2 regions of the Bradyrhizobium sp. CIR18 genome follow, and region 1 is predicted to be linked to the other one. Evidence: riboswitches for the same ligand, from Rfam matches in the RefSeq annotation. Region 1 holds a riboswitch; the other holds the start of a gene.
The links. Region 1 has a riboswitch for S-adenosylmethionine ahead of GGD65_RS14225 (O-succinylhomoserine sulfhydrylase). Riboswitches for the same ligand answer to the same signal wherever they lie in the genome.
Positions count from the first base shown of each region.

Region 2: it holds a riboswitch for S-adenosylmethionine, as region 1 does, so the genes downstream of both, GGD65_RS22700 (homoserine O-acetyltransferase) here and GGD65_RS14225 (O-succinylhomoserine sulfhydrylase) in region 1, are expected to answer to the same signal.

Region 1 is NZ_JACIHF010000003.1:259,212-266,903, reverse strand. It holds gene GGD65_RS14240 (OpgC domain-containing protein) at 48-1,358, shown strand; gene GGD65_RS14235 (SGNH/GDSL hydrolase family protein) at 1,358-2,137, shown strand; gene GGD65_RS14230 (SGNH/GDSL hydrolase family protein) at 2,150-3,142, shown strand; gene GGD65_RS14225 (O-succinylhomoserine sulfhydrylase) at 3,262-4,449, opposite strand; SAM riboswitch at 4,524-4,603, opposite strand; gene GGD65_RS14220 (2'-deoxycytidine 5'-triphosphate deaminase) at 4,684-5,820, shown strand; gene GGD65_RS14215 (PAS domain S-box protein) at 5,929-6,348, shown strand; gene GGD65_RS14210 (hypothetical protein) at 6,456-7,508, shown strand.
Region 2 is NZ_JACIHF010000007.1:138,633-146,324, forward strand. It holds gene GGD65_RS22680 (MOSC domain-containing protein) at 26-814, shown strand; gene GGD65_RS22685 (TIGR02594 family protein) at 955-1,614, opposite strand; gene GGD65_RS22690 (alpha/beta fold hydrolase) at 1,831-2,691, shown strand; gene metW (methionine biosynthesis protein MetW) at 3,036-3,698, opposite strand; gene GGD65_RS22700 (homoserine O-acetyltransferase) at 3,701-4,906, opposite strand; SAM riboswitch at 4,998-5,077, opposite strand; gene GGD65_RS22705 (chorismate mutase) at 5,234-6,082, shown strand; gene hisC (histidinol-phosphate transaminase) at 6,119-7,216, shown strand; gene GGD65_RS22715 (prephenate/arogenate dehydrogenase family protein) at 7,213-7,692, shown strand, end outside.

The sequences.
Region 1 (7,692 bases):
GGTACACTCCTCAACGTCGCGATTTGCGGAAGGGTTTCTAGGCCCCGATGACCATTGCCGACCATGTGACGGGATCGACGATCGCGGGAACCGCCAAGCCTGCAGACGCCAAGCCTGTAGACAGCAAGCCTGTAGATTGCACGCCTGGGGACAGCAAGCCCGCGGGGGCGAAGCCGCGCGCGACCGCGCCGGCCATCACGCTGCCTGCCATCGGCGAGCGCGAGCTCCGGCTCGACCTGTTTCGCGGGCTGGCGCTGTGGCTGATCTTCATCGACCATCTGCCGCCGAGCCTGCTGACCTGGTTCACGATCCGCAATTACGGCTTCAGCGACGCCACCGAGATCTTCATCTTCATCTCCGGCTACACCGCCGCCTTCGTCTACGGAAGGGCGATGCTGGAGAGTGGCGTCGTCATCGCCACCGCGCGCATCCTGCGCCGGGTCTGGCAGATCTACGTCGCCCACGTCTTCCTGTTCACGATCTTCCTCGCCGAAATCTCCTATGTCGCGACCAGGTTCGAGAACCCGCTCTACACCGAAGAGATGGGCATCATGGATTTCCTCAAGCAGCCCGACGTCACCATCGTGCAGGCGCTGTTGCTGCGTTTCCGCCCCGTCAATATGGACGTGCTGCCGCTCTACATCGTGCTGATGCTGGCGCTGCCGCTGATCCTGTGGTCGATGAAATGGCGTCCCGACGTCACGCTCGGCCTCTCGGTCGCGCTCTACGCGGTCACGTGGGAATACGATCTTTACCTGTCGGCCTATCCCAACGGCTTCTGGGCCTTCAATCCCTTCGCCTGGCAATTGCTGTTCGTCTTCGGTGCATGGTGCGCGCTCGGAGGTGCGCGACGGATGTCGCGTATCCTGGCTTCGCCCGTGACAATGTGGATCGCGATCGCATACCTCGCCGCGGCGTTCTACGTGACGCTGACCTGGTACGTGCCGCAGCTCTCCCAATTCATGCCGAAGCGGGTCGAGAAGTGGATGTATCCGATCGACAAGACCGATCTCGACGTGCTGCGCTTCACGCATTTCCTGGCGCTGGCCGCGCTCACCGTACGCTTCCTACCCCGGGATTGGCCGGGCTTGAAATCGCGCTGGCTACGACCATTGATTCTATGTGGCCAGCATTCTCTCGAGATCTTCTGCCTCGGCGTCTTCCTGGCCTTCGCCGGGCATTTCATTCTCGCCGAAGTCTCCGGCGGCGCAGCCATGCATGCGCTGATTAGTCTCTCCGGGGTCCTGATCATGTGGGGCGTGGCCTGGGTGATTTCGTGGTACAAGCGCGTGGCTGACAAGAGCGGTGCGAAAACCAAAAACGCCGTCGGCAACGCCGATCTGGCGGGAGGGGGCTGATGAAGGCGAAGGTTCTCCTGAGCCTGGTCCTGCTATGCGGTAGCCTCGCCGCGCCTGTGGCGCGCGCGGGCGATGCTGCGTCTGGCGCTGCCACCGCGCCCGCGGCGTGCGAATTGCCGTCTTATCTGCTTACCAGCGAAAGCCAGCTTCCCAAGGTCGCCGAGGCCGTCAAGGCTGGCAAGCCGCTCGAAATCCTGGTCGTCGGCAGCCGCTCGACCACGATTCCATCCTCGGAGGGCAGCTCCTATCCGGCGCGTATGGAAGCGATTCTGAAGGAAAAGCTGCCGCCGTCGGAAGCAGTGCACGTCTCCGTAGAAATACAGAGCAAGCGAACGGCGGAGGAGGCCGCCTCGACCTTCGTTAAGCTGATGGAAGCAAAAACGCCTACTTTGGTCGTCTGGCAGACCGGGACCGTGGATGCCATCCGATCCATCGATCCCGACGAATTTCGCAGCGCCGTCACCGAGGGGGTTATTGCGTTGCAAAAGGCAGGGGCCGACGTCGTCTTGATGAATTTGCAGTACAGCCCGCGTACCGAAACGATGATCTCGGCCCAACCGTTTCTCGATAATATGCGCGTCGTGGCGCAGGAGCATGATATTCCGCTGTTCGATCGTTTCACGATCATGCGGCAGTGGAATGATCAGGGTCAGTTCGACCTGTTCAGCCCGTCCCGCGGGCCCGAACTGGCGAAGCAGGTTCATGATTGCCTTGGCCGGGCGTTGGCACAGTTCGTGATCGACGCAGCCCATCTGGAGCCGGCCCAGCAGCAAAATTGAGGTCTAGTGTTAATGAGTTCTCTCCGCCCTTTTTGCCTGACGGCATGGCTGGCCGCGCCTGCAGCAGCAGTGCTGTTGTTGCTGGCGCCGGCCCCGCGGTCCCATGCGCAGACCCAAGCCGCGCAGGCGACACAAGCACCGGCGCAGTCGGCTGATCCCGCTCCCGCTTCGCCGTCCCAGACCACCGTTGCCGTGACCTCGCCCGAGCAGCGCGGCATCACCGCGCGCGCCATCGACAAGGTGAAGCAGGTCGCCAAATCCGCCGGCGACGTCTTCAACCGCGTGCCCTGCCTGCCGCCGAAGGGCGGCTCGAAGGCGATGGGCTCGCTGCCGCATGTCGCGGGCAAGCTCGTCGCCGGCCAGCCCGTCCTCATCGTCGCGTTCGGCTCGTCGTCGACCGCAGGATTCGGCGCGAGCTCGCCGGAGTTCAACTATCCGAACCGTCTCGCCGCCCAGCTGCGCCGACACTATCCGACCGCCGACATCACCGTCGTCAATGCCGGCGTCGGCGGCGAGGATGCGCCCGAGATGATGAAGCGCCTCCAGACCCAGGTGATCGACGTGCATCCGGATCTCGTGATCTGGCAGGTCGGCACCAACGCGGTGCTGCGCAATCTCGATCCCGGCGACACCGCCAAACTGGTCGAGGACGGCATCAGCCGCATCCAGGCCGCCGGCGGCGCCGACATCGTGCTGGTCGATCCGCAATATTCGCCGGCCGTCAACCAGCGCGGCGAAAGCGCCGGCAAGATGGTGAAGCTGCTCGGCAAGGTCGCCGAGCTTCGTCACGTCGGCATCTTCCCGCGCTTCGAGGTGATGCGCGACTGGCACGAGAACCAGTCGATTCCGGTCGAGAGCTTCGTCATCGCCGACGGTCTGCACATGAACGATTGGGGCTATGCCTGCTTCGCCCAGCTGCTCGGCGACGACATCATCCGCTCGGTGGGGCAGATCAAGCTGGGCGTGAACGTGCCCGCGGACGTAAGAACGTATCGGCCGATGTAGGCACGCTGCCGTAGGGTGGGCAAAGGCGCAAAGCGCCGTGCCCACCATCGCTCAGTGATACGAAGGAAGAAGACGTGGGCACGCTTCGCTTTGCCCACCCTACGAGATCTCGCTTCGCCTCACGCCTTCTCCAGCGCCGCAGTCAGATCCTCGATCAGGTCGTCGGCATGCTCGAGCCCCGCCGAGAAGCGGATGAACCCTTCGCTGATGCCGAGCGCGGCGCGGTCCTCCGGCTTCAGGCGCTGATGCGTCGTGGTCGCCGGATGCGTGACGAGGCTCTTGGCGTCGCCGAGATTGTTGGAGATCTTCGCCAGCTTCAATTCATTGAGCACGCGGAACGCCGCGGCCTTGCCGCCCTTCACCTCGAAGCCGACCAGCGTCGAGCCGCCGCGCATCTGCTTTTTCACCAGTGCTGCCTGCGGATGATCGGCGCGGCCCGGGAAAATCAGTCGCGAGATCTTCGGATGGCTCGCCAGCACGTCGGCGATGCGCGCGGCCGTTTCGGTCTGCGCGCGCACGCGCACGCCCAGCGTCTCCAGGCCCTTGAGCAGGACCCAGGCGTTGAACGGCGAGATCGACGGGCCGGTCTGGCGCATGAAATTGTGGATGTGCTCGGCGATGAAGGCTTCCGACGACAGGATGATGCCGCCGAGACAGCGCCCCTGGCCGTCGATATGCTTGGTCGCGGAATAGACCACGACGTCGGCCCCGAGCGCGAGCGGGCTCTGCCAGATCGGGGTCGCGAACACGTTGTCGACGACGAGTCGCGCGCCGCCCTTGTGCGCGATCTCGGCAATCCCGGGAATGTCGAGCACGTCCAGCGTCGGGTTGGTCGGGCTCTCCAGGAAGAACGTCTTGGTGTTGGGCTTCACCGCGCGTTGCCATTCATCGAGATTGGCTCCGTCGACCAGCGTGGTCTCGATGCCGTAGCGCGGCAGCAGGTCCTGGACGACGTAGAGGCACGAGCCGAACAGGGCGCGCGAGGCCACCACGTGGTCGCCGGCCTTGAGTGGCGCCAGGATCGCCGTCGTCACCGCGGCCATGCCGGTCGCCGCCGAGCGTGCGGCTTCGGCGCCTTCGAGCTCGATCATGCGGCGCTCGAACATCGCGATGGTGGGATTGGAGTAGCGCGAATAGATGAAGCCGGGATCCTCGCCCTTGAACCGCGCCTCGCACTCCTCGGCGCTGTTGTAGACGTAGCCCTGGGTCAGGAACAGCGCCTCCGACGTCTCGCCATATTGCGAGCGCAGGGTGCCGGAATGGACCAGGCGGGTTTCGGGACGGTAGTTGGTGGTCGACTTCGACATAGGTACCTCCGACATGACCGTCTCGTCGAAAACGGTCACAAAAAAACCGGCCTGGATATATCCACGGGCCGGGATCACAGAGGTCCCCGGCCTGTTTAGCGACTTATTTAACGTGGCTGCAAGCCGGCCGGCTCAAATCACCACGGGATAAGTGATGCTCATATTCCGCAATGCCCTTTCCGTCAAGGCGTCCATCGGATAGCCGTAAAAGACTTGTATTTCCGGCATGTCCGGATGCATCTGACCCCTGATGAGGACCCCCGGTTGACGTTCACGGTTGCGCCCGACGCCAATGGTATCCTGCCCGACCGCATGATCGCGGCGATGGCGGCGGCGGGGCTCATCCTGCCCGCCTATGACTTCGTCGAGAGCCAGATCCAGCCGGCGAGCCTTGATCTGCGTCTCGGTGACATCGCCTATCGCGTCCGCGCCAGCTTCCTGCCCGGTCCCGGCGCCACCGTCGCCGAGCGCATCGACGAATTGAAGCTGCACGAGTTCAGCCTCGCCGACGGCGCCGTGCTGGAGACCAACTGCGTCTACATCGTGCCGCTGCTGGAGAGCCTCGCGCTGCCGCCGGAGATCGTCGCGGCGGCGAACCCGAAGAGCTCGACCGGCCGGCTCGACGTCTTCACCCGCGTCATCGCCGACGGCACCCGCCGCTTCGATATGATCGGCGCCGGCTATCACGGCCCGCTCTATGCCGAGATCAGCCCGAAGACGTTTCCGGTGCTGGTCAGCGAGGGCTCGCGTCTGTCGCAGGTGCGCTTCCGCACCGGCGACGCCATCCTCAACGCCGACGAGCTCGATGGCCTGCATGCCGCCGAGCGCCTCGTCGACATCGACGATGCTGATCTCTCGGGCGGCGTCGCCGTCTCCGTCGATCTCTCCGGCGAGAAGGCAAACGGCTTCGTCGGCTACCGCGCCAAGCGCCACACCGGCGTCGTCGACGTCGATCGTCGCTCCGGCTACGCGGTGGAAGATTTCTGGGAGCCGATCTCGGCCCGCCCCGACGGCAGCCTGATCCTCGATCCCGGCGAGTTCTACATCCTGGCGTCGAAGGAAGCCGTGCAGGTGCCGCCCGATTACGCCGCGGAGATGGTGCCGTTCGATCCGCTGGTCGGCGAATTCCGCGTGCACTATGCCGGATTCTTCGATCCCGGCTTCGGCTATGCCGGCGCCGGCGGGCAAGGCGCGCGCGCCGTGCTGGAAGTGCGCTCGCGCGAAGTGCCGTTCATCCTTGAGCACGGCCAGATCGTCGGCCGCCTCGTCTACGAGAAGATGCTGGCCCGTCCCGACGCGATGTACGGCCAGCGCATCGGCTCGAACTACCAGGCCCAGGGCCTGAAGCTGAGCAAGCATTTTCGGGTGTAATTCCGTAGCCCGGATGGAGCGAAGCGCAATCCGGGACACCCTCGCTTGTGGCACGATCCCGGATTACGCTTCGCTCCATCCGGGCTACAGTCCACACGAGGTGGTGACATGACCGATCAATCCCAGCTCGACGCAAACATCCTCAACGACGTCGCGGATGCGCTGATCTATTCGGATCGCTCCGGCACGATCATGCGGTGGAACCGTGCAGCGGCGGCGCTGTTCGGCTTCTCCGCGACGGAAGCGCTCGGCCAGAATCTCGACCTGATCATTCCCGAGCATCTGCGCGCCGCGCACTGGAAGGGCTTTGAAGCTGCGCTGGCCAGCGGCAGCATGAAGCTTGCGGGCAGGCCGACCCTGACCCGCGCGCTGCACAAGAGCGGGCGCAAGCTCTACATCGAGATGACGTTCGCACTGGTGCGGGATTCCGGCGGCACCGTCCTGGGATCGGTCGCGATGGCGCGCGATGTCACCGAACGGGTCGAGCGAGAGCGCGCGGCCAAGACGCCACCGCAGCAAACTTCGTGATGCGGAATTGGCGGGTGGCCGCGCAGGGCGCCCTGCACGGGCGTCATGTTGCCTGCCGGAAGGCGCGGTGACACACTCGATCGCAACAACGATCGGGAGCGAAACGAATGACCGCCGCAGCTGACGCAGCGCAGGAAGCCCAATGGAAGCGCTGGCGGGCGGTCGCCGACCTCTACCACGCCTATTTCACCGGCCTCATCCTCACCGTCGTCACGCGGCGCGGCACTGCGGATGCAGCGGAGTTCGTCTTCCGCGTATTCCGCCGCCAGCAGCAGGAGCGCTTCCTGCCCGGGCTTAGGAAGCTCGGGATCGATCATCTGCCGCCGGCGGTGGCGGCCGCGCAATATCACTATCTCTCGAACTGGATCGGCGGCGTGCATGTCGAATACATGTATGAGAGCGACGCCAAGGCCTGGATCCGTTATCCGCCGCCGCGCTGGATCTGGAAGGGCACCGCGATCTGCGGCGTGCCGGGCGAGGTCTCCCGCGCGATGCTGCGGGGATGGCACGCCAATAATGGCGTTGCGCTCGGCGATCTCAGGCTCGGCTTCGTCTGCACCAAGCAGAGCGTCGACGGCCAGGATGGGCTGGAAGGCTATTACCACCAGTACGACCATCCGCTCGAGCTCGATCAGCGGCTCGTGTTCGCGCGCCACCTCGAAGCGCCGCTGTTCGATGCGAAGACTGCGCCGGCTTTGCCGGTTGCGAGCTGGCCAAAACCGCGCCTCGAAAAGGCCTACCGCAAGTACGCGATGGAATATGTCCGCACCGCCGCGCCCGTGATGGTGCAGCTGTTTGGCCCGGAAGACGCCGGTTATCTGCTGCACCTCACCGGTAAGCTGATCGGCATGCAATATTTCGACGAAGTCGCCGCCGCGCTGGCGATGAGCCGCGGCGGGGCAAGCGCGTTCGCGTCATTCCTGGGCGCCCTGTTCGCGGCGCAGGATGACACGGCCGAGACCTCGCAATCCGAAGGCACGTTCGAAATCCACCAGCAGAGCTGGAAGCTGATGGACGACGTCGCCGACTATCACGGCGCCTGCGCCAAGGTCCTGGAGGGATTGTTCGAAGGCCTGGCTGCGGGATGCGGGCGGCACATCGGCGTGCACATGCGCACTGCTGCTGGCGGCCGTCCTCCGCTGGTTTGGGTCGTGGAATAGGCGATGGCGCCGCCGCGCGCTTCGCCTCTCCCCGCGTGCGGGGAGAGGGAGAACAACAGGCGCAATTTCACGGGCTGAAATGCGCTGCCGCAGGGCACGCCTGCAACTGGCGCAGGAGAAATCGCTGCGGGCCGTGCTAACAAGCCTCTCGCCGCGCCTTCTGCGCGAAGAAAATAATTGGCAC
Region 2 (7,692 bases), on a different contig from region 1:
CAGGTCGAATCCCTTAAGTAGCGTCATGACAGCCAGCCAGACTGCCGAAATCACCGGCCTTTACCGCTACCCGATCAAGGGCCTGACGCCGGAGGCCCTGCGCCGCGTCCCCTTGCGGACCGGCCAGACCCTGCCCGCCGACCGCCGCTACGCCATCGAGAATGGCCCGAGCGGCTTCGATCCCGAGGCGCCCGAGTGGAAGCCGAAAATCCAGTTTCTGATGCTCGCACGAAATGAGCGGCTTGCCGAGCTCGACAGCCGCTTCGACGATGCCACCCATGTCTTGACCATCCGCAAGGACGGCCAGATCGTCGCCAGCGGCGATCTGGAAACCGCGGTCGGGCGCGCCGCCATCGAGCGCTACTTCGCGGAAAATTTCCAGCCGGAGCTGAAGGGCCCGCCGAAGCTGCTGTCCGGCCGCGATCACAGCTTCTCCGACGTCGCCCGGAAGGTGGTCTCCATCATCAATCTCGGCAGCGTCCGCGCCATCGAGACCATGCTGGGCGGGACCGCCGTGCATCCGCTGCGCTTCCGCGCCAATCTCTACGTGAAGGGCTGGCCGGCCTGGTCAGAGCTCGATCTCGTCGGCCAGACGCTGGCGATCGGCGCGGCGCGCCTGAAAGTGGTCAAGCGCATCGTCCGCTGCCCGGCCACCAATGTCGACCCGGTGACGGCCAAGCGCGATCTCGAGATACCGCCGACGCTCTCGCGCAATCTCGGCCACATGGACTGCGGCATCTATGCCGAGGTGATCGAAGGTGGCGAGATCAGCGTCGGCGATGCGGTCGCGGTGGAAGAGCCGAAGCTGGTTTGAGCCGGCACCGGTACCGTAGGGTGGGCAAAGCGACTTGTCCGCCATAGCTCGAAGAGCGACGGCGGAAGCGTGCCCACGCAATATCTGCGACGGAGAGAGATGGTGGGCACGGCGCAAGTTCCCACCCTACGGCTCCGTCCTTAGTTCGGCATCAAATATGCGTAGATCCGGCCGCGCGAGACCGGCGCCTCGCGGACGCGGTTGCCGTTGTTGCCGGAGATCATGATCGGATTGCCCTGTGCATCGATGCCGGTAATGATGCCGACATGACCGCCGCGGCGACCGCGCGACATCACTGCGATGGCGCCGACCTGCGGACCGGAGACGCGGGTGCCGTAGCGGGCGAACGAGCTCGCCATGTCGGAGCCTGAGCCCTTATGGCCGGTATGCTCCAGCACCATGTTCATGAAGCGCGCGCACCACAGGCTGCCGCGCCCGGTCGGATTGCCGCCGACATAGCGGCGCGCCTCGGACACCAGGCTCGATCCGCCGCCGAAGCCGCCGCTTGCAGCCATGGTGTTGTTGGCCATGCCGCCGCTGTTGGCGTTCGGATCATAGCTCGCCTGGGTGTCGGCGAATCCGCTCGCCCGCAACTGCGCCGCGCTGCGCTCGAAGCGCGAGCTGCGTGCATGGTGGCGGTAATGATGATGTCTGGCGTGGTGCACGTGTGCGTGCCGCTCTGCGCTATGACGATGATGCGGCCGCGCTGAGGCCGGAGAAACGAACGCGGCAACCGCCGCGAAGAAGATCGCCAGCGCGACTACACAACGCGACAGGCGAGACGCAAACAACTCAAACATTCTTCATCCTTCGTTGACACCCCACTTCCCGATCGGCCCGTGCAACGGCCGACATCGGTCTGGCCGTTAAGCCGTCCGATGTGGCGAGAAAAAGACGCGGGCTGCCTGCGAATAGCTGTGATGATTTTGCGCCGACACTGATCGAGGCCGCCGCATTGCGGACAACAGCATTAACTGCAATCCTGCAAAGGCGGCTTGAAGAGAGGGAAACGGTTAATGCCCCACGCCACGACCAGGGACGACGTCCGCATCTATTTTGAGGAAGCGGGTCAGGGAACGCCGATCATTTTTCTGCACGAGTTCGCGGCCGACTACACCAATTGGGAGCCGCAGATGCGTTACTTCTCGCGCGGCCACCGCTGCATCACCTATTCGGCGCGCGGCTACACGCCGTCGGACGTGCCGGAGGGCGAGGTTTACAGCTACACGCATTTCTATAGCGATGCGCTCGCGGTGCTCGATCATCTCAAGATTGAGCGCGCGCATCTGGTCGGCCTGTCGATGGGCGCCTACTCCTCGCTCCAGATCGGGCTCAACGCGCCGCAGCGCGCGTTGTCGATGACGCTGGCCGGCGTCGGCTCCGGCTCGGAGATCGAGAACCTGGAGGCCTGGCGCAAGCAGTGCCGCGCCAATGCCGAGCAGTTCGAGACGCTGGGCTCCGCCGAGGTCGCGAAAGTCACGCGCGAGGCGCCGAGCCGGATTCCCTTCCTGGTGAAGGATCCCCGCGGCCACGCCGATTTCTACGCCGCGCTGGCGCGCCACGACGCCAAGGGGTCGGCACGCACGATGCGCGGCTTCCAGGGCCGCCGCCCCTCGATTTACACGATGACGGATGCGATCAAGCGCGCATCGACGCCGGCGCTGATCATCTGCGGCGACGAGGACGATCTATGCGTCGGACCGAGCCTGTTCCTGAAGAAGCATCTGCCTGCGGCGGGGCTGGCGATGTTTCCGAAGTCGGGCCACGTGCTCAATCTCGAAGAGCCCGCGCTGTTCAACGCGAGCGTGGAGCGCTTCGTGGCGCTGGTTGAGGCCGGGCGATGGCCGGTGCGTGATCCCAGGTCGCTGGCGCATTAGGCACAGGCGCAGCAAATACTCCGTCGCGTAGCCCGGATGGAGCGAAAGCGTAATCCGGGATTGTCAACGCGGCGCGACTTGCCCCGGATTGCGCTGCGCTTCATCCGGGCTACGGGGTTCGGTTAGGTCTGCACTATGAAACGCCCCGCGCTCTCAACTCCGTCACCCTGAGGTGGCCGCTTCTTCAGCGGCCCTCGAAGGGCGACGGCCACGCTCTCGCCACAGCGAGAGATGAGCACGCCGAAACACTCGGCCGCTCATCCTTCGAGGCTCCCGGCGCGATGCTTCGCATCGCGCCACTCGCGCCTCAGGATGACGGGTCAGGCCGCAGCAGGCGAGAAAAACTACTTCCCCCCGCCGCGGCTGAGCAAGAACACCGCCTGCTCGCCGAACATGTTCCACACCCACCAGGGCAGATTCAGCGGCACCGGGCGGCCGTAGAGATCGAGCGCGACCGAGCGCTCCATCTTGACGTTGATCTCGTCGCAGAGCTGCACGAAATCCTTGATGGTGCAGAAATGGATGTTGGCGGTGTCGTACCATGTCGCCGGCAAATTCTCGGTGCGCGGCATGTGGCCGCCGACCAGGAGCTGCAGCCGCATCTTCCAGAAACCGAAATTCGGGAACGAGACGATGGCGCGGCGGCCGATGCGCAGCAGATTCTCCAGCACCACGCGCGGCTGCCGCGTCGCCTGCAGCGTCTGCGACAGGATCACATAGTCGAAGGCGTCATCCGGATAATTGACGAGATCGGTGTCGGCGTCGCCCTGCACCACCGCAAGGCCCTTGGCGACGCAGCGATTGACGCCCTCGCGCGACAGCTCGATGCCGCGGCCGTCGATGCCGCGCGTCTCCAGCAGCTGGAGCAGATCGCCCTCGCCGCAGCCGACGTCGAGCACCTTCGAGCCGGGCTTCACCATCTCGGCGACCAGCAGATGATCGGCGCGATATTGACCGGACGAGGTGGTCGTCACGCCGTTCAGCGGCAGCGCTTCCTGTACAGACATCGCTAGCCGTCCTTCTTGCCGGTGAGCCCGCGCGCCTTGCCGGCGGATTGCAGGAAGGCGCGGGAGATGTCGAAGAATTCGGGAACGTCGAGCAGGAAGGCGTCATGGCCGCGATCGGTCTCGATCTCGGCGAACGACACCCGCGCGCTCGATGCATTCAGCGCGTGCACCAGCGCGCGCGATTCCGAGGTCGGAAACAGCCAGTCGCTGGTGAAGGAGACCACGCAGAAGCGGGTCTTGATGTCGACGAACGCCTTGGCGAGCACGCCGCCTTGGTCGGCGGCGATGTCGAAATAGTCCATCGCGCGCGTCAGATAGAGGTACGAGTTGGCATCGAAGCGCTCGACGAAGGACGAGCCCTGGTAGCGCAGATAGCTCTCGACCTGGAAGTCGGCGTCGAACGAGAAGGTCGGCAGCTCGCGGTCCTGCATGCGCCGGCCGAATTTTCGATGCAGCGCCGCATCCGAGAGATAGGTGATGTGCGCCGCCATCCGCGCCACCGCGAGCCCGCGATGCGGATGGATGCCGTGATCGGCATAGCCGCCGCCGTGCCAGTCGGGATCGGCCATCACGGCCTGGCGGCCGAGCTCGTGGAAGGCGATGTTCTGCGCCGAGTGCCGAGTCGCGCAGGCAATCGCCAGCGCGGAGAACACGCGGCCCGGATAGGCGGCGGTCCATTGCAGTACCTGCATGCCGCCCATCGAGCCGCCGACCACCGCAAACAGCGTGTCGACGCCGAGCCGGTCGACCAGCATCGCCTGCGCACGCACCATATCGGGGATGGTGATGACCGGGAAATCCAGGCCCCAGACCTTGCCGGTGGCAGGATTGATCGAGGCCGGCCCGGTCGAGCCCATGCAGCCGCCGATCACGTTGGAGCAGATGATGAAGTAGTGCTTGGGATCAATCGGACGTCCAGGGCCGACCAACGTCTCCCACCAGCCGGGCTTGCCGGTGACGGGATGCACATTGGCGACATGTTGATCGCCGGTCAGCGCATGGCAGATCAGCACCGCGTTGGAGCGATCGGCGTTGAGCTCGCCATAGGTCTGGTAGGCGATCTGGAACGGGGTGAGATCGACGCCGCAATCGAGCCGCAGCGGCTGCTCGGCGCCGAAATGCGCGATCTGCGAGCTTGGATGATCCACCTCGTGCGACCGCTCGTCGGCGCTGATCGCAGGACTCGGTATCGACTTGACGCCACCCATCTGACCATCGACCTCGTTTGCGATCAAACGCGTGATCGCCACTTGCATCAGGCCATGAAAAACCCGGCCTGAACGATAGGTTCGGCCGGGATCGGAAGCGTCCCCGGCCTGTTTAGCGAGTTTTTTAACGTGGCTGCAAGCCGGCCGGCTCAAATGACCACGGAACGGGCAAAAACTACCGTCTTGGGTGGTTTTCGTCAAGTCGCGGCCGGGATCGGCCCAATTCGTCTCTCTCGCGTCATCCGAAAAGGACGTGATTTCTCTTTGCTTTCGCCGTCCCGACTGCCTAATCAGGACATCCCCCATCGAAACCATCGACAGCCAGACATGTCCCAACGTCCGCCCGCGCCACCATCGCTCCAGGAACTGCGCAAGGAGATCGACGCGATCGACGAGGGCATGCATCGCCTGCTGATGCAACGCGGCGACATCATCGATCGCCTGATCCAGGTGAAGCAGACCCAGGAGGTCGGCTCGGCGTTCCGCCCCGCGCGCGAGGCCGCCATGATGCGTGACCTCGTGCAGCGTCATCGCGGCATCCTGCCGCTCGACACGGTCGAGAGCATCTGGCGCGTCATCATCTCGACGTTCACTTACGTGCAGGCGCCGTTCTCGGTGCATGCCGACATCTCGGCGAGTGAGCCGGCGATGCGCGATTCCGCGCGCTTCCATTTTGGCTTCACGGTGCCTTACGTCGCGCATTTCAGCGCACAGGCCGCGGTCGAGGCGGTGGCGAAATCCAAGGGCGATCTGGCGCTGGTCTCGGCGACGTCGAGCCGCACGCCATGGTGGCTCTTGCTCGAAACGGAAGGCGCGCCGAAGATCATCGCGCGGATGCCCTTCGTCGAGCGCGCCGACCATCCGGCGGCGCTGCCGGTGTTCGCGATCTCGCGGGTCGCCGACAGCGCCCTGGTGACGGAGGTCGAGACCTTCAGCGTCCGCGTCTCCGGCTGGAACGCCGAGGTCGCGCGGGCCCTTTCGCCGCTCGCCGAGATCGTGGCGGTACCCGACACCGCCTTCGACGGCGCAGCGCTGCTGGTCTCGGTCACGAATGCGACCAGCATCGACAAAATCAGGGCTGCCCTGATCGAGGCGGGGGCCTCGGTGCGCTCCACGGCCCTCGTCGGCAGCCACGCAACGCGCTATACGGTGCCCCCGACCGGGGCGAAATCGTAAACCACGCGCCGCGCCCCGCCATTTTCGGAGTTCAAGATGTCCCGCCCCGTGCCGAATCCCGGCATTCTCGATATTGCGCCCTACACGCCCGGCAAGAGCCCGGTCGCGGAGCCGGGCCGCAAGGTGTTCAAGCTGTCGGCCAACGAGACGCCGTTCGGGCCTTCGCCCAAGGCAATCGAGGCCTTCAAGCACGTGGCGGACCACCTGGAAGACTATCCGGAAGGAACCTCGCGCGTGTTGCGCGAGGCGATCGGCCGCTCCTTCGGTCTCGACCCCAACCGCATCATCTGCGGCGCCGGCTCCGACGAGATCCTCAATCTGCTGGCGCACACCTATCTCAGCCACGGCGACGAGGCGATCTCCACCACGCACGGCTTCCTGGTCTATCCGATCGCGACCATGGCGGTCGGTGCCAAGAACGTCATCGCGCAGGAGACCAATCTGACCTGCGACGTCGACGCCATCCTCAAGGCAGTGACGCCGAAGACAAAGCTGGTTTGGCTCGCCAATCCCAACAATCCGACCGGCACCTATGTGCCGTTCGACGAGGTCAAGCGCCTGCGCGCCGGCCTGCCGTCGCACGTGCTGCTGGTGCTCGATGCCGCCTATTGCGACTACGTCTCGCGCAACGATTACGAGATGGGGATCGAGCTGGTCGCCACCACCGAGAATACGGTGGTGACGCACACCTTCTCCAAGATCCACGGCCTCGCCGCACTGCGCATCGGCTGGATGTTCGGCCCCGAGCACATCATCGACGCGGTCAACCGCATCCGCGGCCCCTTCAACGTGTCGACACCGGCGATGTATGCCGCGGTCGCCGCGATCGAGGACACCGCGCACCAGGCGATGTCGAAGCAATTCACCGAGACATGGCGCAACTGGCTGACCGAGGAGATCGGCAAGCTCGGACTGAAGGTGACGCCGAGCGTCGCCAATTTCGTGCTGATCCACTTCCCGACCGACAAGGGCAAGACCGCTGACGACGCCGACGCTTTCCTGACCAAGCGCGGCCTCGTGCTGCGCGGCTTGAAGAATTACGGCCTGCCGCATTCGCTGCGCATGACCATCGGCACCGAGGAGGCCAACCGCCTCGTCGTCGAAGGCCTGCGCGACTTCATGGCCGGCAAATGAGCGAGCAAGCGCACTTCCAGCGCGTCGCGCTGATCGGCTTCGGCCTGATCGGCGGCTCGATCGCGCGCGCTGCGAAGCTCCAGGGCCTGGCGGACGAGATCGTCACCACCGCGCGCTCGGAGAAGACGCGCGCGCGTGTGATGGAGCTCGGCATCGTCGACCAGGTCGTGGCGACCAATGCGGACGCGGTGAAGGATGCCGATCTCGTCATCCTCTGCATTCCCGTCGGCGCCTGCGGCGAGGTCGCGCAGGAGATCGCCGCGCATCTGAAGCCCGGCGCAATTATCTCTGACGTCGGCTCGGTCAAGGGCGCCATCGTCAGGGACATGGCGCCGCATCTGCCGAAGACCGTTCATTTCGTGCCGGCGCATCCCGTCGCGGGCACCGAGCATTCGGGGCCGGATTCGGGTTTCGCCGAGCTCTTCATCAATCGCTGGTGCATCCTCACCCCGCCGGAAGGCGTCGATGCGGCCGCG